2 regions of the Aeribacillus sp. FSL K6-1121 genome follow, and region 2 is predicted to be linked to the other one. Evidence: a T-box and tRNA genes for the amino acid it is inferred to sense, from the RefSeq annotation. Region 2 holds a T-box; the other holds one or more tRNA genes.

Region 1 (10,948 bases), 400 kb from region 2:
GTACCGCAGCCGAGGTCAAGAATACGTTCACCTTTTTTTGGCTCCAACAGATCAAGCAAATGCTCTCCAAATTTGGAAACAAATGAATGTTTTGCATCATACAAAGCTGCATTCCAACTGTCTTTTTTCATGTGATAGAATCCCTTCTTTCATTTGTAGTAAAAATATGGGAGAATTTTGCAAAATGCATTTCAATGGAACATTCGCTTATTTTTGGCCATTTCTAAACGGTTCCAGTACTTCATCCACCCATTGACGAAATTTTTCATACGCTTCCTCATTTGTTTGAACATTTTCTATAAATACACCTTTAAATTTATCATAATAATGCTCTTTATTTGCAAATAATTGTTGAAATTCTTCCTCTTTTAAATCGTCAAAAAATAAATCCATTGTGCCATCAGTTCTTTCCCAGGCAATTCCTTCGATAAAAGGGGAAAATTCATCTTTAAAGTTGTCTACATGTAAATGATTCCCGGTGTAATTTTTCGAATGAAAGTAGTCATTCTTCTTCATGAATGTGTCCTCCAAATTGATTTTTACATAATTTGAATTTTTTGCTAAGTATCTCGTTAAGAAAGATTACACAATATAACAAGATGTTTCTTGTTTACCAATTTGAAAACTATTTTCGGAGCAGGTAACCTGCATCACGCTGCGCTTTTTAACTTCATTTTATATTTTAGAATATTTCAATTGTTTCTAGTAATGCTCTATTTCATAAAGATTTTAGTTTGGACAAAAGAAAAAGCTTTGAATCATTTAACCCGTTTATTTTTATATAAAACAAGGTGTCATTCCCTTATGATAAAATGGACGAGAAGAATGTTTATCCCTACAATCTGGCAAAGGCGGGTAAAAAAGATGAAAAAAATAATCCCTCATATTTATTTGCATAACTGTAAGGAAGCGTTGCAATATTATCAGCAAGTATTTGGAGGAGAACTCAAAAATGTAGAGACATCCGATGGAAAAGAAATGTTTAAAGGCCACGAAGGAAAATATATTCATGCCGAGCTGCATATTAACGAATCATGTGTACTTTATTTTGCCGATGTTTTCTCACCGGTGACGAAGGGGAACAATATATGGCTGACATTGGATTTGGAGTCAGAAGATGAAATAAATTCAATTTTTACAACATTAGCGAAAGACGGACAGGTCAAAATGGAATTGCAAGATACTTTTTGGAATTCAAAATATGGTGTGGTAATCGATAAATTCGGTGTAGTTTGGGAGCTAAACTATGCAAAATAATAAGCGGCAGAAATTCTAAAAATAAGTGTTTGATTTGAACATGTTTTGCTATAATTGAATAAAAGCTTAGAGGAGATGAGTAAGATGAGTCAGCAAACAGTTGAGAAGGGTTATTTTGGCCAATTTGGAGGAAGCTTTGTTCCAAAGGATTTGCAAAGAGCATTGGACATACTGGAAGAGAATTTCGAAAAATTTAAAAACGATTCAACGTTTAATGAAGAATTGGCATATTATTTAAGAGAATATGTTGGTAGAGAAAATCCGCTGACATATGCGAAAAATTTCACAGAAGCGCTCGGGGGCGCGAAAGTTTATTTAAAACGTGAAGATTTAAATCATACCGGAGCACATAAAATCAATAATGCAATTGGACAGATCTTGCTTGCCAAACGGATGGGGGCTACTAGAATCATTGCAGAAACAGGTGCTGGACAGCACGGTGTTGCAACAGCAACCGCGTGTGCGATGTTTGGAATGGAATGCACCATCTATATGGGCAAGCTCGATACAGAGCGGCAGGCATTAAATGTGTTTCGGATGGAGCTGCTTGGTGCAAAGGTAGTACCGGTTGAAAAAGGACAAGGACGTTTGAAGGATGCGGTGGATGCAGCTTTAGCTGATTATGTGGAAAATTACCAAAACACGTTTTACTTGCTTGGATCTGCTGTCGGCCCGCATCCGTATCCAACAATTGTCAAGCATTTTCAATCGGTTATTAGTGAAGAGTCGAAAAAGCAGATTCTTGAAAAAGAAGGGAAGCTTCCAACAGCAGTGATTGCTTGTGCAGGAGGAGGAAGCAATGCAATCGGAGCTTTTGCGCATTATCTGGACGAACCAAACGTAAGATTAATAGGAGTGGAGCCGGAAGAGGCACCAACGCTTACGAAAGGTGTTCCAGCTGTTATTCACGGATTTAAATGCTTAACTTTGCTTGACGAAAATAATGATCCAATGCCGACTTACTCTATTGCAGCAGGGCTTGATTATCCTGGAATTGGTCCAGAGCACAGCTATTTGAAGGAAACCGGACGGGCAGAATATGTTACGGTGTCTGGAAAAGAGGCTTTGGAAGCTTTTCAGCAATTATCTAAGTTGGAAGGAATCATCCCTGCCCTTGAAAGTTCACATGCTGTAGCATATGCGATGAAACTTGCCCCGCAGCTAAGCAAGGAGGATATTGTGATCGTTAATCTCTCTGGCAGAGGAGATAAGGATGTCGAGCAAGTGTTTGAAATGTTGAAAAAATAAGGTGAAAATCGGCGTTTTTGAACGTCGATTTTTTACTTTCTTTTAACGATTCATCAGCTGAATTTTTAGAAGAGCAAGTTGTTTATAGTAATATAAAAAAGGCAGATTTTTGATCCACCGGATAAGTGTATATTTATCTTTGAAAAAATTCTTGACAGCTCTGAAATGGGCAAGGTATGGGAGCTGTAGTCACGAAAGTGCTATAGAAAGTTAAAAGATATGGGATAAGTGCGCTCATCACATTTTTTCAATGAATCAAAATGGTGTAGTTTTTGAGGTATAGTTATCATTTGGTCTTAACTTTACTCTGATTTTATAGGAATCTTCTCAGCTCTTAGTATTTTATGTTGGTTGATAAATTTAGTTTGCGAAGGAATGACTGAGGGGTTCAATCTAACTGTTATCTAAGCTTGCCATGATTTCGGAGTTTACATTTAAACGCCGGACATTTACCACCAGCTTTGTAAATATATGAACAAAATAAGAAAAACTGTTGATTTAATGCTTTTTTCAGTGGTATAGGGTGTTAAATGGACAGCTTGGTATCTATTTTGTTCACAATTTCGACAAAAACATAAAAAAATGTCGTTTTTTTTACATTTTTCCGTTGCACCGTCATTTTCGCTTTGCTATAATAAAACCCGTCATTGCATTACGGCTACCACGAGCGATGCTTCGATGAATAAGCATCGAGTTGCCTCGACGCATCTCCTTCTTCGAATAAGCTGGAAGAGGAAGAGGCATGACAAATGCGTGTTTTTCGTCTTGATAGAAAAGAAATAATGTATGCGGGTGTAGTTTAGTGGTAAAACCTCAGCCACGAGCGATGCTTCAATGAATAAGCATCGAGTTGCCTCGACGCATCTCCTTCCTCGAATAAGCTGGAAGAGGAAGAGGCATGGCAAGTGCGTGTTTTTCGTCTTGATAGAAAAGAAATAATGTATGCGGGTGTAGTTTAGTGGTAAAACCTCAGCCACGAGCGATGCTTCGATGAATAAGCATCGAGTTGCCTCGACGCATCTACTTCCTCGAATAAGCTGGAAGAGGAAGAGGCATGACAAGTGCGTGTTTTTCATCTTAAATAGAAAAGAAATAATGTATGCGGGTGTAGTTTAGTGGTAAAACCTCAGCCTTCCAAGCTGATGTCGTGGGTTCGATTCCCATCACCCGCTCCATACATATCATTCATCAACGCAGTGTTTCGTTTTTATAAGCAAACGAAGCATTGCGTTTTTTCATTATAGAAATTTTGTATATGGCTGCCATGCCATTAAAAGAAAGAAAAGGGAGAGGCTTAAGCGAAAATTTGTTGGCGAGCATCTCCACCGTGAATTTGAACAAACATGTTTGCTATCGCTTCAAGTAATTTTTTTGCTTCTTCTGTCCGCATCGATGGCTTTAAATAAACGATATGTAAAGCGCTTGTTGTCGAAAGCTGTACTGCTGTTCGCTTAGAATCAACATAGGGGCTTCCGAAAGGTCCGTTTGCATCACAGGTTACTAGTTTATTTTCCAAATTCACTTGGCGGCCGTTGATGGCATCATATGAATCGCCATTTTTACCGATTTTTAACGTAATAGGTCCTTTTATTTTGTTTCGGTCGTAGATGCCTAACGGAATTTCATATTTCAAAGAGAAAAAATTATTTAAGTCAACTGCTGAATGGATAGACTGTAAGTATTGCTGTTTTTGAACGCGGCGAAAAAGAGCCTCATTGGATGGGCGGTATCGATTAGGATCAGTGCCAACACGCTTAAAGACTTCCCGCCATTCTCGAATGCCGTCTAATTCAACTGCATTTTTATTTTCTAGATCGAAAAAAATAGATTCTTGAAAGAAACGAAGTCTCCCTTTTAACATTTGGGGGGATTCGGATACTTGAATATGATCATACTCAATTAAGCCTATTTTAAAGTGAGGAATTCGTTGTTTGACCTCTTCAGCAATAAAAAATTCCATTGATTTCCCTCCTATTTTCAGCCATTTTATCTTAACATAGTTTATATATTTTTTGAAATAAAAACAAAGGGGGTGGAGCGGTGTGGATTTCACAGTTCTCAAACAAGAAATTATTGAATACAGCAAGCAAATTGGAATCGATAAAATCGGTTTTGCGAGTGCTGATGTTTTTGAAACATTGAAGGAGCGGCTAATTGTACAGCAGCAGTTAGGATATCAGTCAGGATTCGAGGAGCCTGATATCGAAAAGCGGACAAATCCTGAGCTGCTCCTTCCAAAAGCAAAATCGATTATCTCTATAGCGTTGGCATATCCTTCAAAAATGAAAAATGCTCCCAGAAGTACAAAAAAAGAGCGGCGCGGTTTATTTTGCAGGGCTTCATGGGGGACAGACTATCACGTGATTCTAAAAGATCGGTTAAAAAAGCTGGAAAGCTTTATTTTAGAAAAAGTGGACGGAGCACAGGTTAAATCGATGGTCGATACGGGGGAGCTGTCGGATCGGGCCGTAGCAGAGCGAGCCGGTATCGGATGGAGCGGAAAAAACTGCATGATTATTACACCGGAATTCGGCTCTTATGTATATTTAGGCGAAATGATTACAAATATTCCTTTTCCTTCCGACACCCCGATTGAAGACCGATGCGGATCCTGCAACATATGTGTCGATTCATGTCCGACTGGTGCGCTCGTGCAAGGCGGGCAGCTCAATTCAAAGAAATGTATTGCTTTTTTAACGCAAACAAAAGGGTTTCTGCCTGATGAATACCGTGGGAAAATCGGAAACAGGCTTTACGGCTGTGACACTTGTCAGCTTGTTTGTCCGGAAAATAAAGGAAAGGATTTCCATATCCATTCTGAAATGGAACCGGATCCTGAAATTGCAAAACCAAAATTAAAGCCGCTTCTTCATATTTCAAACCGCGAGTTTAAAGAAAAATTCGGCCATATAGCTGGTTCATGGAGAGGAAAAAAGCCGATTCAGCGAAATGCGATCATCGCTTTAGCCCATTATAAAGATAGAACGGCTTTGCCTGATTTAATTAAACTGATGCACGAAGATTCAAGACCGATTATTCGGGGAACCGCCGCATGGGCGATTGGAAGGATAGGAGATCAATCAGTGCTTTTTGAATTAGAAAAAGCTCTGGAAAAAGAACAAGATGAAGAAGTAAAGAATGAAATTGTCAAAGGAATTGAAATGTTGAAAGCATGATTTTAATTGTCACCATCATACGTATATAGAAGAAACGAAAATGGTGGTGACAAATGTGGACGTACAGGCTGTTTATCGAAAAATAAATGAAAAGCTGCAATTTTTAGTGAACAAATCTGTCAATCACAATCGGCAGCAATCTTCAGAGCTTGAATGGTGTGAAAAGAAAAAAGAGCTGGCAGCAAAACGAAAAGCGGAAATAGTGAAAGCGACTTGTCTCATAAAATGGCCGAAACAGATCGAAGATGAGGCAACCGTTTTAGATTATTTATGTGATTACAGGCTTCTTTATAAGCAAGGTGATTTTTTATATATAGAAGAAATTGGGGAAGAGCGGGTAGCGAAGTTTTCCAATAAAGGTCATTTAATATCTGATGAAGTTAAACTAAAAGACTGTTTTCATAAAGATGAAGAGGATGATTGGACAAACGAAAAATGGCAAGAAAAAGATGAACGGGTTTCTTTTCAATATGATCGGTTGAAAAGCGTCCAATATGCGGAACGGTGGTGGAACAGCAGAAATCCGAATTATCCTTATTTTGACGTAAATTGTACAAATTATGTTTCCCAATGTTTACGTGCCGGTGATGCGCCGATGAGAGGCTACCCGAACCGGTCATCAGGATGGTGGCTTGCGAATAATAATTGGAGCTACAGCTGGTCTGTAGCTCATGCGCTGATGCTGTATTTGTCCACATCGAAAACAGGACTTAGAGCGAAAGAAGTTTCGTCTCCTGAGCTGCTTAAGCCCGGGGATGTGATTTGTTATGATTTTCAAGGCGACGGCAGATTTGACCATTCAACATTTGTTGTTGCAAAAGATAAAAGCGATATGCCGCTTGTCAATGCCCAAACATCCAACAGCCGAATGAGATATTGGTCGTACGAAGACTCAACTGCCTATACAGAAAACATTCAATATAAATTTTTTCATATCATTGATGATAATGAGGATTCTTAAAAATGTTATAATAGTTTTCGAGGTGAATCATTGTGGCATTACACGTTGTTTTATATCAACCAGAAATCCCTGCAAATACTGGAAATATTGCTAGAACTTGTGCGGCGACTAATACAGCCCTTCATTTAATTCGTCCTTTAGGTTTTTCAACGGATGATAAAATGCTTCGACGCGCAGGGCTTGATTATTGGGAATTTGTAAACATTCATTATTATGATTCTCTTGACCATTTTTTTCAGCAAAACCAGAACGGGGATTTCTACTATATAACTAAATTTGGAAAACGATATTATACGAGCTATGATTTTAGTGATCCTTCCAAAGAGATTTTCTTCATTTTTGGACGTGAAACAACAGGACTTCCAAAAGAATTGCTTGCAGAAAATGAAGATCGGTGTTTGCGCATTCCAATGACGGAAAACGTTCGGGCATTAAATTTGTCGAACACTGCCGCTATTTTAGTGTATGAGGCGCTAAGACAGCAAAGCTTTCATGGATTATCTTAAACACTTTTAGTTTTGGGCTTCTTTCGGATTGTAAATATACATTATTTTTGGCGGTTATTCTGTTCAAATATAAAGGAAGTATGAGAAGGAGCGGACTACCATAAGGTTAAAAAAGCAAATACAAAGGCCAGAGCTGTCAAAGCGCCTGGCCTTTTTTGCAGTCAACAAGGTATCCCATGAAGAAATGCCAATTCAAAACGTTATTTGCGGTGTTTTTCTTTATATGCTTTCGCATATTGATCAGCAGCAAAAATCGCATCTGCTACATCATCAGCTGTCACATTGAATGCATTATGGATTGTTTCCCCTTCTGCGGTTGCTGCTTTAGCGACTTTTAGTATATCTTCGCGTGAAGCATCTTTTAATTTAATGTCCTCCAACGTGACTGGCAAATCAAGGCTCAAATAAAGCTCGATATAGCGTTCAATTTCTTGTTGTGAATGTTCTTCGAGAGCGAGCTGGACAAGAGTACCAAATGCCACTTTCTCTCCGTGTGTCAAATGATGTATTTCGCCTTCTAACGCGGTAAATCCGTTATGAATAGCATGAGCCGCTGCCAAACCGCCGCTTTCAAAACCTAGTCCGCTAAGGAGCGTGTTTGCTTCGACGACCGCTTCTAACGCAGGGGTGACGACTTTTGCTTTTACTGATTCATAGGCAAGCTTCCCGTACTTGAATAAAGTTTGTTCACATTTTTCTGCAATTGCTTCAGCTGCAATTGTAGGGATGCCGCCCGCCATCGTTTTTCCTCCGGATTTTATAACACTGCGTGCTTCCACCCAAGTTGCAAGTGCATCAGCGATTCCAGAGGCAAGTAAACGTGGCGGAGCATTAGCGATAATTTTCGTATCGACAAGTACAAGATCTGGATTCTTTTTATAAAAACGGTAGCTTTCAAATACGCCGTCATCAGAATATATAACAGAAAGAGCACTAGTTGGAGCATCAGTTGAAGCAGCTGTCGGCACAATCACTATATAAGCATCTAATTCATCCGCTACCGCTTTTGCGGTATCTAACGTTTTTCCTCCACCAACGCCGATTACAATAGTAGCTTCTGCTTTTCTTGCAATATTCGCGATTCTTTCTACCTCGTTTCTCGAAGCTTCTCCGCTAAAAACTACTTCTTCGGCTGCAATATTTCCTTTTTTTAATTCGTTTACAATTGTATGCCCAGCAATTTTCCAAACTATTTCATCAGCTATCACGACTGTCTTGTTTCCAATTCCTTCAAGATAATTCGCGATTTTTGTAATGACATTTTTACCTTGAACATATTTTGCAGGGCTGATAAATACTCTTTCTGCCGCCATAATTAGCACCCCTTTTATGTTTTTGGAGTTATTTTCATGGAACTAAAACAAGCCGCAATTCCCTACCTGCTTTATCGCTTCACAAAATTATCGGGAGGACTACTTGTGAACAAATCATCAATATGCACAAAATTATTTTTTGTTGACACCAGGTTTATCGTTGTATCCTGCAGTGAAAATAGCAATTAAAAATGTGATGCAGACACCTAAAACTAAAGCAGTTTTCATGAAAAAGATCCCTCCTTCATATGTACAACGTAATCAAAAATTACTAGTTTTATTATACATTAACATTCCCAACGAGTGAAAGAATTTCCCTAAGGTTTGTCATTTTGTCAAAATTTTTTAACTCATTTTCAAATATTAAGCTAATCAAAAAGCATCTTTAAGGACATCCTCGCATAAATTGTATTAATCTGGTGCTCAAACCAACGATGGAGGAGGTCCCTGATGGATATTTTGAAAAAAATCGAAAAGCATAGAGAAATGGAAGAGCGCTTAAAATGGGAAGGCACCTTCGCTGAATATTTGGAAATATTAAAAGAAAAACCATGGATAGCCCAATCCGCCCATTCTCGCGTTTATAATATGATAAAAGATGCAGGGATTGAGGAGATTAATGGCCGAAAACGATATAAATTTTTCAACCAGGAAATTTTTGGACTGGACGAAGCATTGGAACGTCTTGTGGAAGAATATTTTCATCCCGCTGCTAAGCGGCTGGATGTAAGAAAAAGAATTCTGTTGTTAATGGGTCCTGTCAGCGGCGGAAAATCTACACTTGTCACTTTGTTAAAAAGGGGATTAGAAGAATATTCGAAAACCGATAGAGGTGCAGTTTATGCAATTAAAGGCTGCCCGATGCATGAAGATCCTTTGCACTTAATTCCGCACCATCTTCGCGACGACTTTTATAAAGAATACGGCATTCGAATTGAAGGCAATTTATCTCCGCTTAATATGATGCGCCTTGAAGAAGAATACGGCGGAAGAATTGAGGATGTTTTAGTTGAACGAATTTTTTTCTCAGAAGACAAACGGGTAGGAATCGGCACATTCAGTCCGTCTGATCCAAAATCGCAGGATATTGCCGATTTAACGGGAAGTATAGATTTTTCTACAATTGCTGAATACGGCTCAGAATCCGATCCGAGGGCTTATCGATTTGATGGAGAGCTTAACAAGGCAAACAGAGGAATGATGGAATTTCAAGAGATGTTGAAATGTGATGAAAAATTTTTATGGCATCTGCTATCTCTAACTCAGGAAGGAAATTTTAAAGCGGGCCGATTTGCGCTCATTTCAGCTGATGAGCTCATAGTCGCTCACACGAATGAAACAGAATATCGTTCATTTATTTCAAACAAAAAAAATGAGGCTCTCCATTCGCGAATTATCGTCATGCCGATCCCGTATAATTTAAAGGTCTCCGATGAAGAAAGAATTTACGAAAAAATGATTAAAGAAAGCGATGTATCCGATGTTCATATCGCTCCTCATACATTGAGAGTAGCGGCAATGTTTACTATTTTAACCCGTTTAAAGGAGCCGAAGAGATCGGATATCGATCTTGTGAAAAAGATGCGGCTTTACGACGGAGAATTGGTTGAAGGGTTTAATGCTGTAGATGTGGAAGAGCTAAAAAAAGAATATCCGGAAGAAGGAATGAGCGGCATCGATCCTCGTTACGTCATCAATCGGATTTCTTCTACCATTATTCGGAAAGAAGTGCCTTCTATCAATGCGTTAGATGTACTTCGTTCGTTAAAAGAAGGTTTATATCAGCATCCTTCGATTTCAGAAGAAGACCGTGAGCGTTATTTGAATTTCATTTCCATCGCGCGGAAAGAATACGATGAAATTGCGAAAAAAGAGGTTCAAAAGGCGTTTGTCTATTCATATGAAGAATCGGCAAAAACTTTAATGGACAACTATTTAGATAATGTTGAAGCGTATTGCAATAAAAGCAAAATCCGCGATCCGCTGACAGGCGAGGAAATGAATCCGGATGAAAAATTGATGCGTTCAATTGAGGAGCAAATCGGCATCTCAGAAAATGCAAAAAAAGCTTTCCGAGAAGAAATTTTGATTCGCATTTCAGCATATGCAAGAAAAGGGAAACGTTTTGACTACAATTCCCATGAGCGGTTGCGCGAAGCTATTCAGAAAAAATTGTTTGCTGATTTGAAGGACGTTGTGAAAATTACAACGTCAACTAAAACGCCTGACGAACAGCAATTAAAGAAAATTAACGAGGTTGTAGCGAGACTCATTGATGAATATGGATACAATTCAACATCTGCCAATGAACTTCTTCGCTATGTAGGCAGTTTACTAAATCGTTGACAATTGAAGCTGGTTTCGTTCATGATTCGCCCAATGGGCGCTATTTTTTTCAAAATTTCTAATCAAAAAAGGTGTGCAACAGCATGTCAATTTTGGAAGGTTCGAGCATATGATAGAATAATCTTTTATTTGTCCAAACGA
Region 2 (10,948 bases):
CGGACGTTGACATCGGCAAAAACATCGGTGCGATCCTGCAGACAGATCAAGCGGAAGCAGACAAAAACATCGCGCAAGCTAAAGCGGAGGAACGCAGGGCGATGGCGGTGGCAAGAGAGCAGGAAATGCGCGCTAAAGTTGAAGAAATGCGGGCAAAAGTTGTTGAGGCGGAAGCGCAAGTTCCGCTGGCAATGGCGGAAGCTTTAAAATCAGGAAATATTGGAGTTATGGATTATATGAACATCAAAAACATTACTGCTGATACAAATATGCGTGATTCTATCGGAAAAATGACAAAAAACTCTGCTGGTGATGAAGAAGAATGATCTTTCTGTCCATCAAAGGAGGTGTCATATGGAAATATTTGAAAATCCGCTGTTCATTGTTATTTTAATCGGGATTATTTCTTCTTTGTTTGGCAGAAATAAAAAAGATCAAGAGCAGCAGAAAAAAAGGAAACAAGCAGCAAAACAAACAAAACAAAGGGTTAAAAATGTTTCGACAAGCCCTCCAAATGAATGGAATCAAATTCAAAATGTACACACAGGCCTATCCAGCCAAATAAAAAAAGCTGAAAAAGACAAATCGAATATGAAATCTTTTCATAATAAAAAACAGAAACCATCAGCTTTACACATGCATTCAGCTGCAAAAGGAGTCATTTGGAGCGTCATTTTAGATGAACCCCGATCCAAAAAGCCCCATCGGTCGAATTTCATAAAATAAATGAATTAATGGTGTTAATCCCCTTTTGTCTCTCATAAATATGAGGATGAAGGGGGTTCTTTTATGGGCAAAAAATGGCATCAGCGAATAAAAAGCATATTGACAGAAGGATTGCAAATACCAGCTGACGTCATGATGGATCTTCCCCGTGTTACGATGATCGGTACATTGCATATATATATAGAAAATCATAAAGGACTGCTTTCCTTTACAGATAAAGAGATTCGAGTATTGCTGCAGCAAGGCCAGATGCTCATTAAAGGAAGCGATTTTGTGATGAAAGCGATATTGCCAGAAGAGCTCCTTGTAGAAGGGAAAATTGAACAAGTATTATATATTGATCAGTAGGGGGATCGGGATGCGGAACAATTGGTTGTTATATTTTACAGGCTTCGTTCAGGTAATAGCGGAAGGAACCGGCTCAGAAAGAATGTTGAACGATTGCACGCGGCTTGGCATTGTCACAATAAATGTAAAGCGGCTGGAAAACGGTGCAATTTCTTTTTTTATACGCCTTAAAGATGTACAGGCTTTACGAAAAGTAGTTCGTAAACATGAATGTAAGTGCACCTTTCACCAAAGGATAGGATTTCCATTTTTATTAAAAAAATCATGGAGAAATTTTGGTTTTGTTATTGGAATTGTTCTGTTCATTGCCATTACATTTCTTTTATCCAACATGATTTGGCATATTGAAATAAAAGGGGCTAGTCCGAAAACAGAGCATTTAATACAAAAAGAATTGGACAAAATAGGAATTAAAAGAGGGACGTTTCAGTTTTTGACATCGAGCAATCAAACAGTTCAAAATCGTTTGATGAGCCAAATAGATGATATAACATGGATCGGTGTCAAATTAAAAGGAACGACATATTCTCTGGAAGTAGCCGAAAAGAAAAAAGAGCAAAAAAGCAAAGTGGAGGGGCCGAGGCATTTAGTGGCCGCGAAGGAAGCTGTTATAGCAAAAATGTATGTTGAAAAAGGACAACCTTTAGTAGACGTTCATGATTTTGTTAGAAAAGGACAAATATTAGTTTCCGGTGTAGTTGGAGAAGGTGATAAAATACGAAAAGTGGCAGCAGACGGAGAAGTATTAGGCGAAACTTGGTATATTTCAACAGTGGAGGTGCCGCTTCAAACAACTTTCCAGTTATTTTCAGGAAAGTCAGTCACGAAGCATTTTCTCTCCTTTCGTTCTTTTTCCCTTCCTATTTGGGGGATGTTTCGCAATGATGAATCGGAATATCCGCAATATACGGTGGAGAGAGACGAGCGTCCATTAAAATTTTTAAAATGGGATCTTCCAGTTAACTATAAGAAAGAAACGATTCGTGAGACGGAAACCTTTCACAGAAAATATTCTGTGGATGAAGCGAAACGGCAAGCGATTGCTGCCGGGAAAAATGACTTATTTCGAAAACTTGGAAAAGATGTCAAAATTGTTGGCGAAAAAGTTTTGCACGAAGACGTCGAGAATGGTAAAGTAAGATTGAAAATACACTTCCAAGTTATTGAAAACATTGTAAAAATAAAACGGGTTCAGGGAGATTAGAGAATGACAGAAGATTTAGTCACAATCAGCCAGAGTTTAGAAAATCCGAATGAAGCCATTAATTTATTTGGGATTCATGATGTTCATTTAAAAAGAATTGAAGAAGAGTTAAACGTATCGATCATTTCGCGCGGTGAAGCGGTATATGTTTCAGGAGATAAAGAAAAAGCTGAACTGGTTGAAGACATCTTGAAATCCCTTCTTTCGGTTATTCGAAAAGGAATTTCGATTAACGAACAAGACGTACTTTATGCAACAAAAATGGCGAAAAGTGGGAAGATCGATGAATTTGAATCCCTATACGATGAAGAAGTTGCGAAAAATGCAAAAGGAAAAACCATTCGTGTAAAAACGCTAGGTCAACGAAAGTATTTTCAAGCAATTAAAACGCATGATTTAGTATTTGGAATCGGTCCAGCAGGAACAGGAAAAACGTTTCTCGCTGTTGTCATGGCCGTCCATTGCTTGAAAAATGGGCTTGTAAATAAAATCATATTAACGCGGCCGGCCGTTGAAGCTGGTGAAAATTTAGGTTTTTTGCCCGGCGATTTAAAAGAAAAGGTAGATCCTTATTTAAGACCTTTATATGATGCTCTACACGATATTTTAGGCGTGGACCATACGGAGCGCTTGTTAGAAAGAGGAGTTATTGAAATTGCTCCATTGGCGTATATGCGCGGAAGAACACTTGAGGATGCGTTCGTTATTTTAGATGAAGCGCAAAATACAACAACTCAGCAAATGAAAATGTTTCTAACCCGTTTAGGCTTTGGATCCAAAATGGTCATTACAGGCGACCTGACACAAGTGGATTTGCCCAAAGGAGTAAAATCAGGACTGCTTGAAGCGAATGAAAAATTATCGGGCATTCGGGGCATTTCATTCGTATATTTAAAGGAAACTGATGTCGTGCGGCACCCGCTCGTTTCAAAAATTATTGAGGCTTATGAAAAAGATGATCAGTAAGACCCGCTCATCATGACCGGGTCATTTTTTGCATAGAATTGATCGGAGGTGCTGTGACAAATGAAAAGAAAAATGGATCGCAAAGACAGGAAACAGCCGATATTCCATTTTTTGAAAAAAATGCAATCCCTTCATCTTTTCTTATATCCCGTTATTGGAGTAATTTTGTTTATCGTTTTATACAGCAATGTAGAACCGGACACGTTTGATGCCAAATTATTTTCAGTATCCGACCAAACGATTTACGCACCTGTTACCGTTGTCGATAAGGAAATGACGGAAAAGAGAAGAGAAGAAGCTGCTGAAAGCGTGGAAGATCAATATGTGCTAAAAAAAGAATATGCGGACAACAGTGTGGATTTGGTCGAATCTTTATTTGATGCCATCATGGAGGCTTCTTCTAATGCCGAAATGAGCAGCAAAGAGAAGCTTGACAGGCTTAAAAGCAGTTTAGGAGATATGTATGATAAATATCCTGAAAGCGTATATACATCGTTGTTAAGTGCGAATGAAGGACAGCTTACGCTGGCGAAAGATGCGGTTGTTACGGCTGTCAATGAAACGATGAGCGAGCCGATTCCGGCTGAAAAATTAGAAGAAGCGAGAAACAAAGTGAAAGAACGGCTTCAAAACGTGAATTTGCCGGATAAGATACGCTCAGCAGCTGAAGAGATTGGACGCAGCGCAATTATTTCCAATTATGTATTTGACCCTAAATCAACAGATGAAAAGCGGGAAGAAGCAAAAGAAAAAGTGCAGGAGGTTCAAATTAAGCAAGGTCAAATTATAGTCGAAGAGGGCCAATTAATTGACAGGGAAGTATATAGAAAGCTGGAATTGTTGGGCCTTTTAGATAATAAGTACACATTTCAGCCGATCATTGGTCTTTTCATTTTAGTCTTATTAGTGATGATCTATCTTGCATATTTTTTTGAAAAAGAAAAGAACTCGTTCTTTACGAGTAAAAACCAGTCATTGCTTCTCTTTACCATCATCCTGGCGATAACGTTAACGGTCATGAAGATTATCAGCTTATTTCAAAAAATGGACTATTCTCATATCGGCTTTATTGTCCCGGTGCTGATGGGAGTCATGTTGACAAAGCTTTTGATTAATGACCGCCTTGCGTTCGTGACAAGCATTATATATGCTTTTTGCGGAAGCTTGATTTTTAATGATGGAGTCACTGGCACATTTAATTTTACAATTGGTCTTTACTACTTATGCGGGTGCATCGCAGCCATTCTGTTTCTAGGGGAACATAACGTCCGTTCGAAAATTTTACAAGCTGGTCTTTTCGTTTCGGCTGTTAATATTGTTGTGATCACCGCTATTTTATTCATTCAAAATGGAATTTATTCGAATCTAGAGATCGGTTCTTATTTTCTTATGGCGATTGTATCAGGTGTTATCTCTTCCGTCTTGACAATCGGTTTAATGCCTTTTTTTGAATCAGGTTTTGGCATTTTATCGACGATGAAGCTGATTGAACTGTCGAATCCGAATCATCCTTTATTAAGGAAAATATTAACGGAGGCGCCTGGTACTTATCATCACAGTGTAATGGTGGCCAATCTAGCCGAGGCTGCTTGCGAAGCGATCGGTGCGAATGGATTGTTGGCAAGAGTTGGAAGCTACTATCACGATATCGGCAAGACGAAACGGCCGCGCTATTTTATTGAAAACCAAATGAACATGGAAAATCCGCATGATAAATTGTCCCCTCAGCTAAGCAAAAACATTATTATTGCTCATGCTGAAGAGGGAGCAGAAATGTTAAGGAAGCATAAAATGCCGAAAGAATTTATCGATATTGCTCTGCAGCATCATGGAACATCGCTTTTAAAATTTTTCTACCATAAAGCCCAAGAAAATAGTGATCAGCCTATTTTGGAAAGTGAGTTTAGATATCCGGGTCCGAAGCCGCAAACGCGGGAGATTGCCGTTATTTGTATCGCTGACAGTGTAGAAGCAGCTGTTCGTTCAATGAAAAATCCGATGCCCGAAAAAATTGAAAAGCTTGTTCGTTCCATCATAAAAGATAAACTTCAAGACGGGCAATTCGACGAATGTGATATAACGTTTAAAGAGCTTGAAACGGTGGCAAAAATATTGTGTGAAACATTGAAGGGGATTTTTCATTCAAGAATTGAATATCCGGAATTTCATGAAAAGAAGGTGAAGAAAACATGACATTATCCATTGACATTTTCGACCAGACGGAAACACTCTCTTCTGAGGAAATAGAAACGATCGAAAGTTTGCTGCAATTTGCTGCTATAGAAGAACGTGTTCCCAAAGATTCGGAAGTATCTGTAACCTTTGTTACTAATAAAGACATTCAAGAGATCAATCGGGATTACCGGGGAAAAGATCAGCCGACAGATGTGATTTCATTTGCGCTTGAAGAAACAGGAGAAGATGAAGTGGAGATCCAAGGTGCTGAGCTCCCCCCTCATTTAGGGGATATCATTATCTCAATAGAAAAAGCGAAAGAGCAAGCAGAAGAATACGGCCACTCATTTATGAGAGAGCTCGGATTTTTATCTGTTCACGGCTTTTTGCATTTATTAGGTTATGATCATATGACAAAAGAAGAAGAAGAAAAAATGTTTTCAAGGCAAAAGGAAATTTTAGAGAAATTTGGATTGAAAAGAACAGGATAAACATGAAGACTTTGTTGAAAAGCTTTTATTTTGCCGTACAAGGAATAGCTGCAGCCTTCCAAACCGAGCGGAACTTTAGAATTCATGTGACAGCTGCGATCATCGTGATCGCAGCCGGATTATTTTTCAACATTAGCTTAATTGAATGGATTGTCATTCTCCTATTAATTGGCGGAATGTTAGCTTTAGAGCTGGTCAATACTGCCATTGAACGAATCGCTGATGCTGTGTCGAAAGAATTTCATCCTCTGCTTAAAACTGCAAAAGATGCAGCTGCAGGAGCAGTATTGGTTTATGCAGCCGTTTCGGTTGTCATCGGATTCATCATTTTTGCCCCCAAAATAATTGAAGTTTTTTCGTGAAAAATGTAGAATTTTCTGAAAAAATAAACGTGAAATTAAATGAAAAATGATGTAAAATAATGAGTATAAGCTGCAACGTAAACGAAAGGAAGGAAGCTATGGACTCCCATCAACTAATTGAAGAAGCAAAAAGAGCAAGAGAATTTGCTTATGCACCTTACTCTCGATTTAAAGTAGGTGCAGCACTTCTGACAAAGGATGGAAAAGTATACAAAGGATGCAATATTGAAAACGCAGCTTATTCCATGTGCAATTGTGCCGAGCGCACTGCTATATATAAAGCGGTTTCAGAAGGTGAAAATGAATTCGCAGCTATTGCCATAGTTGCGGATACAAAGCGCCCTGTATCGCCGTGCGGCGCTTGCAGGCAAGTCATAGCAGAGCTCTGTCCTAAAAATATGAAGGTGATTTTGGCGAATCTTAACGGAGACTATAACGAGCTAACAGTTGAACAACTATTACCAGAAGCATTTACATCGGAGGATTTACATGAATAAGACAAAATTTAAATCAGGATTTGTATCAATCATCGGCCGTCCGAATGTCGGCAAATCGACTTTTATTAACCGTGTAATCGGTCAAAAAATTGCGATTATGAGCGATAAACCTCAAACAACGAGAAACAAAATACAAGGGGTTTATACGACGGAAAACTCACAAATTATTTTTATCGACACTCCCGGTATTCATAAACCAAAGCATAAATTGGGCGATTTTATGATGAAAGTCGCTCAAAATACGCTCAAAGAAGTGGATCTAATTCTGTTTATGATTAATGCTGAAGAAGGATTAGGCCGCGGTGATGAATATATCATGGAACGATTGAAGGAAACCGATACTCCTGTATTTTTAGTTGTCAATAAAATCGATCGGGTTCATCCTGATGATTTATTGCCGCTTATTGACCAATACAGGGAAAAGTTCGAGTTTCAGGAAATTGTTCCAATTTCTGCCCTGCAAGGAAACAACATTGAAACGTTGCTAGGGCAAATTGAAGCGTATTTGCCGGAAGGTCCGCAATATTATCCTAGTGATCAGGTGACAGATCACCCGGAACGTTTTATCATTTCTGAACTAGTTCGCGAAAAAGTATTGCATTTGACAAGAGAAGAGATCCCGCATTCTGTCGCAGTTGTTGTTGATTCTATTGAAAAAAGAGAAAACCATGCAGTATATATAGCTGCAACAATTGTTGTGGAACGCAACTCTCAAAAAGGTATTATCATTGGGAAGCAAGGAAGAATGTTGAAAGAAATTGGGAAAAGGGCAAGGGTTGACATTGAAAACTTGCTCGGATCAAAAGTCTTTTTAGAGCTGTGGGTCAAAGTGCAAAAAGATTGGAGAAATCGCCTGTCGCAATTGCGAGATTTTGGATTTAGGGAAGACGAATATTAATTGACTTGAAGGAAGTTAGAAATATTTTCAAAACATGAAAATGAGTCAAAAAGGCTATGATAACAATGAATTGGATATAGCTTAGGAACAACGACAGAAAGGTGGGGACAATATGTTAGATTTTACCTGGAAAGTATTCACGTTTACAGGTAATATTGACACATATCTCCTTTTTAAAGAGCTTGAAAAGGAGCGAACGAAAGATTGTCAAATGAAGGAAGAAGAGCGGACTGAGGTTGATCTCCCTGTTTAGTAGTGCTGTATCCAATAGGATGGTGGAGAAATGCTTGTAAAGACGGAAGGAATTGTCATTCGTACAACGGAATATGGTGAGACCAATAAAGTTGTTACAATATATACAAGGGAGTTTGGGAAAGTTGGTGTAATGGCACGGGGCGCAAATAAACCGAACAGCCGCCTCGCAGCTGTTACCCAACTTTTTACGTATGGAAATTTTTTGTATCATCAATCTTCTGGATTGGGCAATTTAAGCCAAGGAGAAATCATTTCCGCTTTTAGAGAGATTAAGGAAAATATTTTTTTGACTGCATATGCTTCATATATTGTAGAGCTCCTTGATAAAGGAACAGATGAAAAAGACAGAAACCCTTTTTTGTTTGAGCTCTTATTTCAAACACTTCATCTGCTGAATGAAGAAAAGGATGCGGAAATTTTGACCAATATATTTGAAATAAAGATGCTCAACGTTCTCGGTTTATATCCCGAATTAAACAAATGTGCAGTAAGCGGCGAAACAAACGGACCGTTTCATTTTTCATTAAAAGAAAACGGATTGATTTGCAGCCGCTGTTTTGAAAAAGATCCTTACAGGCTCAATATTTCTCAGAAGACAGTGAAGCTGTTGCGGCTGTTTTATTCTATTGACTTAAACCGCATTGGTCAAATATCCGTCTCCGCTGAGACAAAAAAAGAACTGAGATTTGTTCTTGATCAATATTATCAGGAATATGCAGGTTTATCGCTGAAATCGAAAAAATTTTTAAATCAGCTTGACAGTTTAAAAGAAATGTTGTAAACCATATACATGGATGTGAAACCTTTCAAATGAAGGATTTATCCCCCCCTCATGCTGTTAGAAAAAGCGATTTAATGTCATGTAATGAGCGGAAATGATACGTGTCAAATTGAATAATAAAATGCGATGAAGGAAAAGAGTACCTGCAATCTTCATAGAAAGCGACCTTAGGATGGTGCGAGCTAAGGTATGAGGATGCAGGGAACGGCGTTCCAGAGCAATAACGGTTTACGAGAGGCTGAAACGTTTTTCAGCAAATAGGGTGGAACCGCGGGTCATCCCGTCCCTATGCAACTTTGTTGCATTAGGGACGGTTTTTATTTTGTTCGAACATAACTTAATTGTGGAGGTGCATGATGAATGAACATTCAAGAAATGATTTTGACGCTGCAAAAGCATTGGGCCGATCATGGATGTATTTTGATGCAGGCATATGATGTAGAAAAAGGTGCCGGAACCATGAGCCCATACACATTTCTTCGCTCCATCGGGCCAGAACCGTGGAATGTTGCTTACGTGGAGCCGTCAAGAAGACCTGCTGACGGAAGGTATGGGGAAAATCCGAACCGCCTTTATCAACACCATCAATTCCAAGTCATTATGAAGCCGTCTCCGAAAAACATACAAGAAATTTATTTAGATTCATTAAAGGCTCTTGGAATTGATCCGCTTGAACATGACATCCGCTTTGTGGAAGATAACTGGGAAAATCCTTCTCTCGGCTGCGCAGGGCTTGGCTGGGAAGTTTGGCTTGACGGAATGGAAATTACTCAATTCACGTATTTTCAGCAGGTCGGAGGACTGGAATGCAAACCGATTTCTGTTGAAATAACTTATGGAATAGAGCGTTTGGCGTCTTATATTCAAGAAAAAGAAAATGTATTTGACCTTGAATGGACAAACGGATTTACATACCGGGACATTTTTTATCAGCCTGAATATGAGCATTCCAAGTATACGTTCGAAACATCCGATACAAACATGCTATTTGAACTGTTTAATACGTATGAAAAAGAAGCGCACAGACAGATGGAATTAGGTCTCGTTCATCCAGCGTACGACTACGTTTTAAAATGCTCGCACACATTTAATTTGCTTGACGCAAAAGGAGCTATTTCTGTTACAGAACGAACCGGATATATTGGCAGAGTGAGAAAGCTGGCAAGAAAAGTTGCCAAAACGTTTTATGAAGAACGGGAAAAACTCGGTTTTCCAATGCTGAAAAACAAGGGGGCCGAAAATCATGAATAAACGGGATTTACTTATCGAAATCGGGCTTGAAGAAATGCCTGCCGGCGTCATCCTGTCTTCGATTGATCAGCTGGCTGACAAAGTAGGAGCTTGGCTGGATGAACATCGCATTTCTTACGCCAAAATAAAAAAATATTCAACTCCTAGACGTCTTGCCGTCCTTGTAGAGGATGTAAATGAAAAACAGGAAGATTTGCTTGGCGAAGCAAAAGGACCGGCAAAAAAGATTGCGGTTGATGAGAATGGAAATTGGACAAAAGCAGCGTTAGGCTTTGCACGGAGCCAAGGAGCTTCCACAAACGACATATCCTTTAAAGAAGTAAACGGTGTTGAGTACGCTTTTGTTCAAACATTTCAAAAAGGGAAAGAAACGAAAGAACTGCTCCCAGGGTTAGAAGAGATTATTCAAACCATCCATTTTCCGAAAAATATGCGTTGGGGAAATTGGAATCTTCGCTATATCCGTCCGATCCAATGGTTAGTTGTCTTATTTGGACAAGACATCATTCCGTTTTCCATTACCGATGTTCCGACAGGAAATGTTACGTATGGCCATCGCTTTTTAGGAACGAAAGCGGAAATTTCCACTCCACGCGATTATGAAAATACTTTGTTGAACCAGTTTGTTGTCGCCGATTATGAAAAACGAAAACAAATGATCATTCAACAGCTGGAGGAACTGGAAAGAAAGGAAAACTGGATCATCCCTGTTGATGAAGATTTGCTCGAGGAAGTTACAAACTTGGTGGAATATCCGACCGCCCTGTACGGTTCATTCGAAGACCAGTTTTTAACATTGCCTGAAGAAGTGTTAGTGACGACGATGAAGGAGCATCAGCGATATTTTCCTGTCAAAAATAAAGATGGAAAGCTGCTTCCGTTTTTTGTTACCGTAAAAAACGGGAATGATCAAAACATTGAAACGATTGCCAAGGGGAATGAAAAGGTCCTTCGGGCAAGACTTTCCGATGCAAATTTCTTTTACGAAGAAGAC

Evidence for each region. The T-box of region 2 lies ahead of glyQ (glycine--tRNA ligase subunit alpha). A T-box ahead of a tRNA ligase gene usually reads a tRNA of that ligase, here a tRNA-Gly.
Region 1: it has a tRNA-Gly gene. The T-box ahead of glyQ (glycine--tRNA ligase subunit alpha) is inferred to sense a tRNA for this amino acid. The anticodon was not compared.

What each region holds. Positions count from the first base shown of each region.
Region 1 is NZ_JBBOPS010000001.1:48,408-59,355, forward strand. It holds gene NSQ61_RS00220 (class I SAM-dependent methyltransferase) at 1-131, opposite strand, end outside; gene NSQ61_RS00225 (hypothetical protein) at 208-516, opposite strand; gene NSQ61_RS00230 (VOC family protein) at 865-1,257, shown strand; gene trpB (tryptophan synthase subunit beta) at 1,342-2,505, shown strand; tRNA gene NSQ61_RS00240 (tRNA-Gly) at 3,607-3,680, shown strand; gene NSQ61_RS00245 (B3/B4 domain-containing protein) at 3,800-4,465, opposite strand; gene queG (tRNA epoxyqueuosine(34) reductase QueG) at 4,548-5,681, shown strand; gene NSQ61_RS00255 (amidase domain-containing protein) at 5,722-6,642, shown strand; gene trmL (tRNA (uridine(34)/cytosine(34)/5-carboxymethylaminomethyluridine(34)-2'-O)-methyltransferase TrmL) at 6,675-7,148, shown strand; gene NSQ61_RS00265 (glycerol dehydrogenase) at 7,349-8,461, opposite strand; gene NSQ61_RS00270 (PrkA family serine protein kinase) at 8,912-10,807, shown strand.
Region 2 is NZ_JBBOPS010000001.1:451,095-462,042, forward strand. It holds gene floA (flotillin-like protein FloA) at 1-326, shown strand, start outside; gene NSQ61_RS02235 (hypothetical protein) at 355-726, shown strand; gene yqfC (sporulation protein YqfC) at 790-1,074, shown strand; gene yqfD (sporulation protein YqfD) at 1,085-2,278, shown strand; gene NSQ61_RS02250 (PhoH family protein) at 2,282-3,244, shown strand; gene NSQ61_RS02255 (HD family phosphohydrolase) at 3,305-5,437, shown strand; gene ybeY (rRNA maturation RNase YbeY) at 5,434-5,910, shown strand; gene NSQ61_RS02265 (diacylglycerol kinase family protein) at 5,913-6,272, shown strand; gene NSQ61_RS02270 (cytidine deaminase) at 6,371-6,769, shown strand; gene era (GTPase Era) at 6,762-7,667, shown strand; gene NSQ61_RS02280 (YqzL family protein) at 7,780-7,920, shown strand; gene recO (DNA repair protein RecO) at 7,951-8,703, shown strand; T-box leader at 8,821-8,994, shown strand; gene glyQ (glycine--tRNA ligase subunit alpha) at 9,064-9,954, shown strand; gene glyS (glycine--tRNA ligase subunit beta) at 9,947-10,948, shown strand, end outside.